DNA from 2 places in the Ideonella sp. FW305-24 genome. Region 2 is predicted to be linked to the other one. Evidence: predicted binding sites of a transcription regulator. Region 2 holds the regulator's gene; the other holds the start of a gene.
The links. Region 2 encodes FliA, which starts transcription of late flagellar genes. Its sites were predicted from a motif close to CTAAAGTTTNNNNNNNNNNNGCCGNTA; they were not measured.

Region 1 (7,163 bases), on a different contig from region 2:
ACCCGGCCGGCGTAGCGCACATGGCCTGGCAGCACGCGGCTGAGCCAACTGGGCGCGGTGCTGGCCTGCGGGCCTTCGCCCTGGCGACTGTCCACCCGCACGGCGCCAACAAAAGTGGGTGCAAACTCACGCAGAGAAGCAAGCGCAGGGCCGCCCTCGGCAATCCATTCGTCGGCGTCCAGCACCAGGTGCCAGTCCGCGCCGGCGAGGGCGAGCGCGGCATTGCGCGCCGCGGCAAAGTCATGGGTCCACTGGAAATGGGCCACGCGCGCGCCTGCGGCGCGTGCGAGGGCCACGGTGTTGTCGGTGGAGCCGGTGTCCAGCACCAGCGCTTCGTCCACCCAGGGCAGGGCACTGGCCAGCGCCCTGCCGAGCTGCTGCGACTCGTTGCGCACGATCATCACCAGCGCCACCCGGAAGCGCTGGGCGCCGGGCGGTGGGTCTTGCGGGCGGGGAGGCGGGGGCTTGGCCGTCATTTTGGAAACTTTAGGACTGCAGGGTGTCTTCAATCGGTCGATAAGCAGGGTGGGCGGCGGCCATTTGGTCGGCAAGACGACCGGCTGCCACCCAGGCCGCAAAGCGCGTCCGGTTGATCGAAGGAAAAGCGGGAAAAAAAACCCTCAAGTCCGGCGATCAAGGTTCCGAAATCCAGGGTACGGCCCCAACAAACTGAAGCGGGGGCGCAACCCCAGGGCCATTCCGGTCCTTGTTATCAAGCCCCGTGCAGGAGTTATCCCAATGTCTTCCACCATCAACACCAACGTTGCTTCGCTGAACGCACAGCGCAACCTGTCGGCCTCGCAATCGTCGTTGTCCACTTCGATGCAACGCCTGTCTTCCGGCTTGCGCATCAATTCAGCCAAGGACGACGCTGCCGGCCTGTCGATCGCCGAACGCATGAATGCGCAGGTCAGGGGCATGAACGTGGCCATCCGCAATGCCAACGACGGCATCTCGATGGCGCAGACCGCTGAAGGCGCGCTGGCCAAGGTGGGCGACTCGCTGCAGCGCATGCGTGAACTGGCGGTCCAGGCCCGCAACTCGACCAACACCAGCTCCGACAAGGACTCGCTGAACAAGGAGTTTGGCCAGCTGCAGAGCGAAATCAACCGCGTGATGGGCGGCACCAGCTTCAACGGCAAGCACATGCTGGGCGCCGATGCGACCGCCATGACCTTCCAGATCGGTGCCAACACCACCAACGACGACGTGATCAATGTCAGCACCACCAACATGGTGACCAACAGCGACATGCAGGCGGTGACCGGCTCCTCGGCGAGCATCGACGCCTCGGCCACCTCGGGCGCCATCGCCTCGGTGATCGACGACATCGACACCGCCCTGGACACGGTCAACAACCAGCGCGCGACCTTCGGTGCGACGCAAAGCCGCTTCGACGCCGTGATCTCCCAGCTGCAGCAGGGCGTGGAGGCGCAGAGCGCCGCCCGCGGCCGCATCATGGACGCCGACTTCGCGACCGAAACCGCCAACATGAGCCGCGCCCAGATCCTGCAGCAGGCAGGCACTGCGATGGTCGCCCAGGCGAACCAGCTGCCCCAGCAAGTGCTGTCGCTGCTTCGATGACGCCAAGGCGGCCCAGCAAGGGTCGCAGGTTGAACCGGTTCTTTCCGAACCGGCCTGAGCCCACTGAATTCCCGAACCGGCGTTGCCAGGACGCTGCTTCGGGGTGCAGGCGCAGATAGTCCTAAAGGTTCCAAAAGTCGCATCCGATATCCCACTCACAGGACGCAAACAACGGTGTCCTGTAGGTCCGGTGAGATGGCCAAGGGTCAGGCAAATGAGTAGTTGCCCGACCGGAGGAGCACCCGGCGCTTAGGCGAAAGACGAACCGCCGGTGCTTTAACCGGAAGACTTTTGGAACCCATTCTGGAGTAACTATCATGGCTCAAACCATCAATACCAACGTTGCCTCGCTGAACGCTCAACGCAACCTGGCTTCTTCGCAATCGTCGCTGTCCACCTCGATGCAGCGCCTGTCTTCGGGCATGCGCATCAACTCGGCCAAGGACGACGCCGCTGGCCTGTCGATCGCCGAACGGATGAATTCGCAGGTTCGCGGCATGAACGTCGCGATCCGCAATGCCAACGACGGCATTTCGCTGGCGCAGACCGCTGAAGGTGCACTGGCCAAGGTGGGCGACTCGCTGCAACGCATGCGTGAACTGGCAGTGCAGGCACGCAACGCCACCAACACCAGCTCCGACAAGGATTCGCTGAACAAGGAATTCGGCCAGCTGCAGGAAGAAATCACCCGTGTGATGGGGGGTACCTCCTTCAACGGCAAGCACATGCTGGGCGCCGATGCGACCGCCATGACCTTCCAGATCGGCGCGAACACCAGCGCGGACGACACCATCACCGTGAACACCACCAACATGGTGACGAACACGGACATGATCGCTGTCACCGGCTCGTCGGCTGCCATCGATGCAAGCGCCACCTCGGGTGCCCTGGCGACGGTGATCGACAACATCGACACCGCCATCAACACGGTGAACGACCAGCGCGCCACCTTCGGTGCCACGCAAAGCCGCTTCGACGCGGTGATCGCCAACCTGCAGCAAGGCGTGGAATCGCAAAGCGCAGCCCGCGGCCGCATCATGGACGCTGACTTCGCGACGGAAACCGCGAACATGAGCCGCGCCCAGATCCTGCAGCAGGCCGGCACCGCGATGGTCGCCCAGGCCAACCAGCTGCCGCAGCAGGTCCTGCGTCTGCTGCAGTAAACAAAGGGCTGAGGAAGCCGGCGACACGGGGGCGACCCCGGCCTCGCTGGCCTCCTTCTGAACATTGGCTCCCCATCCGCACCCGGCTTTTGGCCGGGTTCGGCATCCCGGCGAAAGCCAGGATGGAAGAAGACCCGATTCGGCTTGCATTTCGCGGCTTTGCAGATCGGGCACTGCTTTGAGAATCACACCTAACGCATCGCCCTTGCTCGGGCGGCGTGGTCCGGAAGCACTGACGAGTCCGGTGCCGTGTCAATCCGACGCGGCGCTTTTCGACGGTGATCGAGTGCCGGGCTGTAGGGCCCGCGGCGGTTTCAAACCCGCAGCGGTTCATGCAAGCCGGCACGTTCGCCGGGTGTGGTTGATTCTTGAGGAGTGCTCACATGCCGCAGACCATTAACACGAACATCGCTTCGCTCAACGCGCAGCGAAACCTGAACATGTCGCAGTCGTCGTTGCAGACGTCGATGCAGCGACTGTCGTCCGGCATGCGTGTCAATTCCGCCAAGGATGACGCTGCAGGCCTGGCGATTGCAGAACGCATGAACTCGCAGGTGCGCGGCATGAACGTTGCGATCCGCAACGCGAATGACGGCATCTCGCTCTCGCAGACCGCGGAAGGCGCTTTGTCCAAGGTGGGCGACGCGTTGCAGCGCATGCGGGAACTGGCTGTCCAGGCACGAAACTCGACGAACTCGAGTTCCGACAAGGATTCGCTGAACAAGGAATTCACCCAGCTGCAGTCGGAAATCAACCGCGTGCTGGGTGGCACGACCTTCAACGGCAAGCACATCCTGGGCGCCGATGCGACGACGCTGACCTTCCAGATCGGCGCCAACACGACGACCGACGACGTGATCGACGTGGCGACGACCAACATGGCGACGTCCAGCGACATCACCACGGTCACCTCGACCAGCGCGGTGATCGATGCTGCGGCGACGTCAGGCGCGATTGCCGATGTGATCAACAACATCGACGCGGCCATCGACACGGTCAACAACACCCGTGCGACCTTCGGTGCGACCCAGAGCCGCTTCGACGCGATCATCTCCAACCTGCAGCAATCGGTCGAGAACCAGGCCGCCGCGCGCAGCCGGATCATGGACGCCGACTACGCGCAGGAAACCGCCAACATGAGCCGCGCGCAGATCCTGCAGCAGGCCGGCACGGCGATGGTGGCCCAGGCCAACCAGCTGCCGCAGTCGGTGCTGAAGCTGCTGGGCTGATCTCCGGCCGGGGGCCGCGCAAACGCGGCGCGACGCCGGCTTTCTTTCCGGTGCGCAGCCCCTCAAGTTCGTGGTGCTCGCGCCGACATTGTTGTCACAGAACCGGTGATTCCTCGCCGGACAGAAGGACGGGCCGACCATGACCAGCAGCACTCTTTCCTCGATGGGCGTTGGCTCCGGGCTGGACGTCACTTCCATCATCAAGTCGCTGATGGCGGTCGAGCACAGGCCGGTTGACCTGCTGGCCACCGAGCAGACGACGCTCAGCACCACGCTGTCCTCGATGGGCAAGATGCAGAGCTATGCCTCGACCATGGGCGACAAGGCCCAGGCGCTGGCCGACCTCAGCCTGTGGTCGAAGAAGAGTTTCACTTCCAGCGACAGCACGGCCGTTGCCGGCTCGGCCGAAGATGGCACAGCCGCTGGCAGCTATTCCGTCTCCGTGCAGGCCCTGGCCTCGTCCCAGACGCTCACCTCGGGCGCGTTTTCGTCTTCCAGCGCAACGCTGAGCGAAGGCACGTTGACGATCGAACTGGGCACCTGGGGCAGCGGCAGTCCTGCGAGTGGCTTCACTGCCAAGGATGGCAGCAGCGCGCTGAACATCACCATCGGCCCGGACGACACCAGCCTGACGTCCGTTCGGGACAAGATCAACGCGGCGGGTGCCGGCGTCACGGCCAGCATCGTCACTGACGCCAACGGCTCGCGCCTGTCGCTGCGCTCCACTGCCACCGGCGCCGAGAACGGCTTCCGCATCACGGCAAGCGAAACCAGTGACGATGGCGATGCCGGCACCGGTCTGTCGGCACTGGCTTATGACGCCACCGCTTCCAGCAACACGATGACGCGCAACCTGGCGGCCGGCAATGCCAAAGCCACGGTCAACGGCATCCAGGTCGAGTCCAGCACCAACACCTTCAGCACCGTGGCCGAAGGCGTGACCTTCACCGTGGGCAAAGTGACGGGTGACGCGACCACCGAGATCACCATCACCGACAACACCGACGCGGTGACCACCGGCATCAAGGATTTCGTCAAGGCCTTCAATGACTTGGCCAGCTACATCAAGGACCAGACCAAGTACGACGAAACGGCCAAGAAGGGCGCGCCGCTGCAGGGTGACCGCACCGCCATCGGCTTCCAGTGGCAGATGCGCGGCATCATCAACGACGGCACCAAGGCCTCGTCTTCGCTGTCGCACCTGTCCGACATCGGCATCTCCATGGCCGCGGACGGCACCCTGAAGCTGGACAGCGCGAAGCTTGAAACTGCGATGAAGAATCCGGCCGAGGTGCGCAAGGCGCTGGCCACCGACGGCGCCGATGCCGATAGCTCCGGCTTCATGGATCGCTTCCGCGACCTTGCCGACGCCGCCACCGCTTCGGACGGCAGCCTGCAGACCCGGCAGGATGCGCTGAACGCCGCGATCAAACGCAACCAGTCGCAGCAGGACTCGATGGAGGCCCGTTTGGTCGGCGTCCAGGCCCGCTACGAGGCCCAGTACCAGGCGCTGGACACGCAGATGGCGTCGCTCAACGCCTTGTCGTCCTATGTCACCCAGCAGATGGCGGCCTTGTCGTCGTCGTCCTGAGCGCCGGAAAGATAGGTACTTTCCCTAGATTCATGTCATCGAAGGCGCCTGCGGGCGCCTTTTTTCATGGGCTTTCCAGGGCCGTTCCACAGAGGGAAAAGCCCCTGGATCTGTCTTGAAACTGTCCGGAAACCCGGGGTGATACGGGAGATCGGTCCGCCTCAAGTGCCCGCACGGGGCACCGATAAACAACACAAGCGGAACAACAAACGGACTTCACAAAATGTTCACCCCCAGCTTCTCCTACGCGCTCGGCCAAGCCGGTGCCATGGCCCACGCCTACCGCCGCGTGAGTGTCGAGACCAGCATCGTCGATGCTTCGCCGCACAAACTGGTGGAGATGTTGTTCGACGGCTTCATGGAATCCGTCAGCCAGGCCCGCGGCTACATGCGCTCTGGCGAGATCGAGTCCAAGGGCAAGGCCATCAGCCGTGCCGCCCGCATCGTCGAAGAAGGGCTGAAGGCCGGCCTAAACCTGAAGGATGGCGGCCGCCTGGCGCTGGACCTGCAGTCGCTCTACGCCTACCTGACCATGCGCCTGACGCTGGCCAACATCCGCAACGACGAAAAGATCCTCGATGAGTGCGCCTCGCTCGTCGATCCCCTGCGCCAAGCCTGGAAGGCCATTGGCCCTCAGGTCCACCAAGGCCTGAACTGAGCCGTGCGTTTTGACACGCCGAGACCCGACACGACATGCCGGAACACTGAAATGAGCACCAACTTGCTGAACTTTTACGAGGCGATCGAACGCGCCAGCGCCGACATGGTCGAAGCCGCCCGCGTTGGCAACTGGGATGAAGTCGTCAAGCTCGAAGGCGCTTGCGCCGTCCTGATTGCCCAGTTGAAGAACGCTGCCCACTCCGAATCGCTGCAGGCCGAGGAAAGCAAGGTCAAGTCGCGCATCATGCAGCGCATCTTGCTGAACGATGCCGAGATCCGCCATCTGGCCGAGCCCTGGCTGGACGACCTCGACCAGATGATGACCGGCCGCAGCAAGACGCTGCACTGAGCGGCTGTCCTCAGCCCCACGCGCTCATCGCCTCCGGACTGGATTCACCGATGTTTTCCGACACCCGCCCGGCCCCGATCAACCCGCATGCGGGTTCATCGATGCAGGAGTTCCGCATTGACGAGCCGCACGAGATCCGCGCACTGCTCAAGGCGCTGATGGACCGCAGCGTGGTGATCAACCTCAGCGGGTCCGACGGCACGGCCTACCAGACCACGCTGTGGAGCATCGACGCGACGCAGGGCAAGCTGGCCTTCAGCGTGGACCTGATGTCGCCCGCCGCGCAGCGCCTGGTCGAGGCCGAAGAGGCCTCGGCCGTCGGCTATCTGGACCAGATCAAGCTGCAGTTCGACGTGACCGACCGGTTGCTGGTGCATGGCAAGAACGCCTGCGTGCTGCAGACCAGCATGCCGCGCGAACTCTTCCGCTTCCAGCGCCGCTCAGCCTACCGCGTGCGCACGCTGGAACGCACCTCGCCGACGGCGAGCTTTCGCCACCCGCAGATCCCCGACATGCGGCTCGAGCTGCGTGTGCTGGACGTCAGTGCTGGCGGTTGCGCGCTGTTCCTGCCGGAAAACGTGCCCCCG
Region 2 (7,163 bases):
CTTCTTCAAGCATACGGCGGCAGTGATGGTTGACTTCAGGGGGCGACGAGCGACGCGGTGGTTTGTGAGGTCTAACGCGTTGTATCCGGCTCCACACTGCCGTATATAAAATCGCACGCCTGCGTAACAGCCGGTATCCATCTAGCAGGCTGCTGAAATACCGTTTGGCTACCTTTGTTGAAGGCCATTGGGAGGGTGCCTCACCCCTTCCCTGGTTCGAAAAAAATCGCCTGTGGCCCGTTTTGTGAGGTCGGACTTTTTGAGACATGACTCGTGAAACAGTATTTCAGCAGCCTGCTAGGCGCAAGTCCTTGATCCATCTGAATTCCCCTCCCCATTCGTTGGCTCCCACCACCACAAAAATCCGCCGCTAAAACCGGCACCTGTTACAGATTCTGCTGGCAAGCCGTTGACTTGCCAAGCGTCGGATGACGGATGCGGCCAGTGGTGGCACCGCGCGGAAGACAGGCGCTTTCCCCCCTCTTATCCGGCTCAAGTCCGCGGCCCTCCCGCGGCACCATGGCGGGGCACCTGATTGCTGCCCAAGCCACGCCCACATGAACGCTCTCACCCTTCAGCTGAAGAACCTCTTCGGCGAGAACACGGCCATGATCAAGGCGCTGATGGCGCCGTTGTTCATCGTCATGGTGTTGTCGATGATGGTGCTGCCGTTGCCGCCGTTTGCGCTGGACGTGCTGTTCACCTTCAACATCGCGATGTCGCTGATGGTCATGCTGGTAGCGGCCAACATGATCAAGCCGCTGGACTTTGCGGCGTTCCCAACCGTGCTGCTGGTCACGACGCTGCTGCGGCTGTCGCTGAACGTGGCCTCCACCCGCGTGGTGCTGGTGCAGGGCCACACGGGGACAGGCGCTGCCGGCAAGGTGATCGAGGCGTTTGGGCACTTCCTGATCGGCGGCAACTTCGCGGTCGGCCTGATCGTGTTCGCCATCCTGGTGGTGATCAACTTCGTGGTCGTGACCAAGGGCGCGGAGCGCATCGCCGAAGTCGGCGCGCGTTTCACCCTGGACGCGATGCCCGGCAAGCAGATGGCGATTGACGCTGACCTGAATGCGGGCCTGATCGACGAGAAGGAAGCCAAGAAGCGGCGCTCGGAAGTGAGCGAAGAAGCGGACTTCTTCGGCTCCATGGACGGTGCCCTGAAGTTCGTGCGCGGCGATGCGATGGCCGGCATGCTGATCCTGGTGATCAACATCGTGGGCGGCTTCATCATTGGCATGGCCCAGCACGGCCTGTCGGTCTCCGAAGCGGCAAGCTCGTACATCCTGCTGGCGGTGGGTGACGCGCTGGTGGCGCAGATTCCTGGCCTGCTGATCTCGGTCGCCGCGGCCATGGTGGTGTCGCGTGTCGGTTCCGGTGAAGACACCGGCAGCCAGATCCGCAACCAGATGTTCACCTCGCCGCGCTCGCTGGGGCTGACGGCGGCCATCATCGGCGCGCTGGGCCTGATCCCCGGCATGCCCAACATCGTCTTCCTGGCGATGGCCAGCCTGATCGGCTACTACGCCTGGTGGCTGACCAAGCGCCAGAAGGAAGAGGCCACCGAGGCGACCCGGCCGGTGGTGGACAACGCGCCGGCCTCGAACGCCGAGGCCACCTGGGACGACCTGCAGCCGGTGGACACCCTTGGCCTGGAAGTCGGCTACCGGCTGATCGCGCTGGTCGACAAGGCGCGCCAGGGCGACCTGCTGGGCCGCATCAAGGGCGTGCGCAAGAAGTTCGCCCAGGAAGTGGGTTTCCTGCCGCCCTCGGTGCACATCCGCGACAACCTGGACCTCAAGCCCAGCATGTACCGCGTCACGCTGCGCGGCGCCACCATCGGCGAGGGCGAGGCCTATCCGGGCATGTACCTGGCGATCAACCCCGGCGGCAACGCGCCGCAGCTGCCCGGCACCAAGACCGTGGACCCGGCATTCGGTTTGCCCGCAGTGTGGATAGAGGAGCGCCAGAAGGAGCAGGCCCAAATGGCTGGATTTACGGTTGTTGATTGCTCGACCGTGGTGGCCACCCATCTTTCACACTTGATGCAAATGAATGCGGCCAAGTTGCTGGGCAGAACCGAAGCCCAGGCCCTGGTCGAACATGTCACCAAGCTCGCTCCCAAACTCATCGAAGACGTGGTCCCCAAGATGGTCGGCATCGCTACCCTGCAAAAAGTCCTCCAGCTGCTGCTGGAAGAGGGCGTGCACATCCGCGATTTCCGCTCCATCGTCGAATGCCTGGCCGAACACGCCAGCATGGTGACCGACCCGGCCGAACTGGCCCGCCGCATCCGCATTCACCTGGCCCCGGCCATCGTGCAGCAGATCTACGGCCCGGCCAAGGAGCTCGACGTGATCGCGCTGGAACCCGAACTCGAACGCCTGGTGACCCAGGCCCTGAACTCGCCGCACGGCGCTGCGCTGGACCCGGGCGTGGCCGACACGCTGACCCGCCAGGCGGCGGAGAGCGCGAAGAAGCAGGAGAACCTGGGCCACCCGGCCTGCCTGCTGGTGCCCGACGCACTGCGCGCACCGCTGGCGCGCCTGCTCAAGCGGGCGGCACCGCGCCTGAAGGTGCTGGCCCACAGCGAGATTCCGGAAACGCATTCGATCCGCATCGGCTCGATCATCGGAGGTGCCGCATGACCTCCTTCTTCCGAGCTCAAGGTAGTTGGCGCGCCGCCCCCTCGGTGGCTTCGCAGGAGCAAGCAGCATGAACGTCAAGAGATTCACCGCGCGCACGTCGCGCGAGGCCTTCGCCCTGGTGCGCCAGGCCTTTGGCGAAGACGCGGTTGTGCTGTCCACCAAACCCTGCGCCGAAGGCATGGAAGTGCTGGCCATGGCGCCGGACTCGGTCGAGCAGCTGGAGCGTGTCTCCAGCCAGGCCGCCGCGCCGGCTGCTGGCCGCCCGGCCGCCCGTGAATCGCTGGCTGCGCGCGCCGAGCGCCTGCAGGCCGAGCGTGCCGCGCCCGGCCGCCGCCTGGCCGACCGCCTGCCGCCGCCGGCTGCCGAACCTTCGCCGATGGAACACGACCTGAGCGCTGGCGTGAACGACGACGTCGAACAGCTGGCGATGAGCACGCTGTCCTTCCAGGACTATGTGCGCGACCGCATGCTGCGCCGCCGCCAGGCCGCGATCGACAGCAGCGCCGAGCCGCAACACGAACCGCAGGCACCCGCGCCGCAACCGCAGGCCATGGCCCGCGCCCAGGCACCCATCCAGCAGCCGCAGCGCGCCCCGGCGCCCACCGCAGCCATGCTGGCCCAGGCCCCCACGCTGTCGGCCCGCATGTCGGTGCCGGTACCCACGGCACCGGTGCGCCGCGGCCCGGTGCGCCGCCAGCCCGATCACCTGGGCATGGACATTCCCACGCTGGGCGAGCCGGTCGGCCAGCAACGCGACCAGATCGACATGGTTAACGAGCTGCGCTCGATGAAGGGCCTGATCGAAGAACGCTTCGGCACGCTGGCCTTCATGGAAAAGCTGCAGCGCGAGCCGCGCCAGGCCGTGCTGTCGCAAAAGCTGATGGACTGCGGCTTCACGCCCGGCCTGACGCGCAAGCTGGTCGAGTCCCTGCCTGCCGGCACCAGCGACGAACTGACCTGGGCCACCACCGTGCTGGAGCGCAACCTGCTGACCGGTGAGCAAGAGCCGGCCCTGGAAGAGCAGGGCGGCGTGTTCGCGATGATCGGCTCCACCGGCGTGGGCAAGACCACCACCACCGCCAAGCTGGCCGCCGCCTTTGCCACCGCGCACGGCGCCAACCACCTCGGCCTGATCACGCTGGACGCTTACCGTGTTGGCGCCCACGAGCAGCTGCGCGCCTATGGCCGCATCCTCGGCGTGCCCGTCCACACCGCCCATGACCGCGCTTCGCTGGAAGACCTGCTGGACCTGCTGTCGGGCAAGAAGATGGTCCTGATCGACACCGCCGGCATGGCCCAGCGCGATGCGCGCTGCCGCGAACTGCTGGAGATGCTGCAGCACCGTTCCATCCAGCGCTTGCTGGTGGTGGACGCTTCGTCGCAAGGCGAAACCATTGACGACGTGATGACCGCCTGGCGCGCCGCGCAATGCAAGGGCGTGATCCTCTCCAAGCTCGACGAAGCCGTGAAGCTGGCCCCCGCGCTGGACGCCGTGATCCGCCACCGCATGAAGGTGCTGGGCGTGGCCAACGGCCAGCGCGTGCCGGAAGACTGGCACCGCCTGTCGGCCAACGCGCTGATGCACCGCGCGATGCGTGGCGGCGGCAGCGCGGCCTACCGAATCGATGCCAACGACGTGCAGCTGGTCTTCTCGGCCCTGCACCGCCCGGCCGCCGCGCCCGGTGCCGCGCCGATGCAGCGCCTGTAACCCCAGTGAATGCCAGTAGCCGTATGAACGCCTTCACCTCCAACGCTTCCACCACCGCCGACCAGGCCGATGGCCTGCGCCGCCTCTTTTCCGGCCAGCAGGTGCAGATCGTGCCGGTCGTCGCCAACCCGCATGTCGACATGGCCGCCGTGATGCTGGAGCGCCTCAGCCTGGCCTTTGCCGAGCTGGGTGCCCATGCCCTGGTGCTGGACGCCGCAGACAGCTCGCCGCTGCCCAACGAGCTGGTCGACATGGACCTGCCGTCCTGCATTGAACGCCTGGGCGACAGCGTTTCCTACCTGGCCGCCCGCGGCCTGCCGCGCCGCCATGTCAACAGCCGCGGCTCCAGCGAAGCCTGGCTGGCGGCGGTGGAACAGGCCGCGCCGTTTGCCCACGTCATCATCGTGCACGCCGAGGCGCGCGACCTGTGCCGCCTGCTGGGTGCGCGCGAGGTCTGCCCCATCCTGATGGCGGGGCTCGAATCGGTCAGCCTCACCGAGGCCTATGCCGCGATGAAGCTGCTCTCGCAGCGCCTGGGGCTGATGGCTTTTGACCTGCTGGTCGGCATGGCCTCGCGGCCGCGCCGCGCCGAGCGCGTGGCCGACCGCCTGTCCAGCTGCGCCGACAACTTCCTGGCCGCCGCAATGCGCAACTGGGCTGCGGTCGACCGTGACGTTTCCCTGAACAAGCCCGCCTCGCCCGAGTTGTCCCAGCTGGCGGAAGACCAGTTGACCGGTCTGGCCGCGCCTTCCTCCTTCGCCCCCAGCCCGGCACTTGCCGGCCAGGGCGCCTCACTTTCCCTGGATTGATAGACGGAGACTGCATTCATGTACACCGCCACCGGCCGTCTCGACGCCAATGCGTTGCTCAAGCAGTACAGCCCTCTGGTGCGCCGCCTCGCGCACCAGATGATTGCCAAGCTGCCTGCCAACGTCGAGATCGACGACCTGATACAGGTCGGCATGATCGGACTGAACGATGCGCTGGGCCGCTTCGACGTGGGCCAGGGCGTGCAGTTCGAGACCTTCGCCACCCAGCGCATCCGCGGCGCCATGCTCGACGAGTTGCGCGGCACCGACTGGATGAGCCGCGGCAACCGCCGCCAGCAGCGCGAGATCGAAGCCGCCGTGCATCGACTCGAACAGCAGCTGGGCCGCCCACCGCAGGAAAGCGAAATCGCCAAGGAAATGGGCGTCTCGCTGGACGCCTACCAGGACACGCTGACCAAGGTGCGCGGCACCCAGCTGGTCTACCTGGAAGACATGTCGGGCGACGAAGGCGGCGACGAGTACCTGGACCGCCACGTGGCCGACGCGGAAGCCAACCCGCTGGCCATGCTGCAGGACCACCGCATGCGCGAGGCCCTGGTCGAAGCCATCAAGAACCTGCCCGAGCGCGAACAGTACGTGATGAGCATGTACTACGAGCACGACATGAACCTGAAGGAAATCGCCGCCGTGCTCGGCGTCACCGAATCCCGCGTCTGCCAGCTGCACAGCCAATCCATCGCCCGCCTGCGGGTCAAGCTGCGCGCCTGGTAAGCCCCCGTTTTTTCGGCCGTGCCTTGCGCACGGCCAGCCCCGTCGAAAGAGCCGTTGTTGGGAACCAGTGGCACAACCACCAGGCAGTCCTCGGCACTCTGATGTTGGCAGTCTCAACCCACCCGGGTTGATCGCATTGTTTTCGTGTTGACTCCTCCTCCGACTTGCGAAAAGTCGTTAGAGCCCCGCGCTGATGTCCGGCCCGGGGCTTTCTTTTTGGGCGGCCCGTGCCGCGTGCCTACCGCGACAGCCAGCGCGACAGCAGGCGGGTGTAGCGCGGCATGATCAGGTAGGTCATCAGGAGCACGGTGGCGGTGGAGACGGCCAGGTTGCCGGCCAGGCGGCCCCAAGGTGTGGGCCAGCCGTGGACCAGGGGGCCGATCAGCAGGCCGAGCGCGGTGGTCAGCGGATAGATCACCGACAGCGTGGCCAGCGCCTGCTTCGCGCGGCGTGGCGCCGGCATGGCGGCGCGCGGCTCGAACCAGAATTCCAGTCCGGTGACGGTCTTCACTTCCTCCGGGCCGGTCAGCATGGGCTCGGCTTCTCGGAGCAGCGCCTGGCGCGCCTCGGAGCGAAACCAGTCGTCGGCATGGGCGATGGTGTCGAACTGGATGGTGATCGTGTAGAGCGTCTCGCCTGGCGACGGCGGAATGACGTGGGCGCCTCTGTGGCCGGGAAAGCGGGCGGCAACCAGGATGATGCGGTGCAGCCAGGCCTCATAGTCGCCGCGCCGGGCGGGGTCCACACGCTGGCGGATCACCGCGGTGATCATTTCGGCCTGAGGCAGTTCGCTGGCCACGACCTGAAGCAGGTCTGCAGAGCGCAGTTCCGGGCGTCTTTCATCGGTGGCATGTGCCGGGGGAATGCGAGCGGTGTCCATGCCGCACTGTGGGCGCAAAAGGCCCGGCCAGGCTTCGGCCAAATGGCCGATGCAGCCCTCCCCACTGCGGTGGATTTGCGCAAGAAGTGGCCAGCGCCCGCCTCAGGCTCTCAGCGGTCGTCTTCCCGAGCGGCAGCCTGGCCGGCAGCGAACCCGCGCGGAGAGACGCCGAAGCGCTGCTTGAACAGCCGGGAGAAGTGCGAGGCGTCGTTGAAGCCCCAGCGCAAGGCCACCGCCAGGACGCCCGGATGGCCGGGTCTGCGCAGGTCGCTGGCGCTGCGCTGCAGGCGCAGCTCCCGGATCAGGCTGCTGACGGACAGCGGCGCCTCCTCGAACAGGCCGTAGAGCGTGCGGCGGGAAACCCGGAAGCGCGCGGCAAGCTGGTC

Region 1: a site for FliA is predicted at 1,707-1,733, ahead of AC3WR5_RS26050 (flagellin domain-containing protein). Genes of this name have one in related genera too.

The regions. Positions count from the first base shown of each region.
Region 1 is NZ_JBYTAI010000013.1:4,078-11,240, reverse strand. Features, by position in the region: gene AC3WR5_RS26060 (glycosyltransferase) at 1-476, opposite strand, end outside; gene AC3WR5_RS26055 (flagellin domain-containing protein) at 739-1,584, shown strand; gene AC3WR5_RS26050 (flagellin domain-containing protein) at 1,902-2,747, shown strand; gene AC3WR5_RS26045 (flagellin domain-containing protein) at 3,131-3,976, shown strand; gene fliD (flagellar filament capping protein FliD) at 4,116-5,567, shown strand; gene fliS (flagellar export chaperone FliS) at 5,791-6,225, shown strand; gene AC3WR5_RS26030 (flagellar protein FliT) at 6,277-6,576, shown strand; gene AC3WR5_RS26025 (flagellar brake protein) at 6,627-7,163, shown strand, end outside.
Region 2 is NZ_JBYTAI010000016.1:109,593-116,755, reverse strand. Features, by position in the region: gene AC3WR5_RS29310 (NACHT domain-containing protein) at 1-13, opposite strand, end outside; gene flhA (flagellar biosynthesis protein FlhA) at 609-2,648, shown strand; gene flhF (flagellar biosynthesis GTPase FlhF) at 2,716-4,356, shown strand; gene AC3WR5_RS29295 (MinD/ParA family ATP-binding protein) at 4,380-5,165, shown strand; gene AC3WR5_RS29290 (RNA polymerase sigma factor FliA) at 5,184-5,897, shown strand; gene AC3WR5_RS29285 (antibiotic biosynthesis monooxygenase) at 6,136-6,777, opposite strand; gene AC3WR5_RS29280 (helix-turn-helix domain-containing protein) at 6,888-7,163, opposite strand, start outside.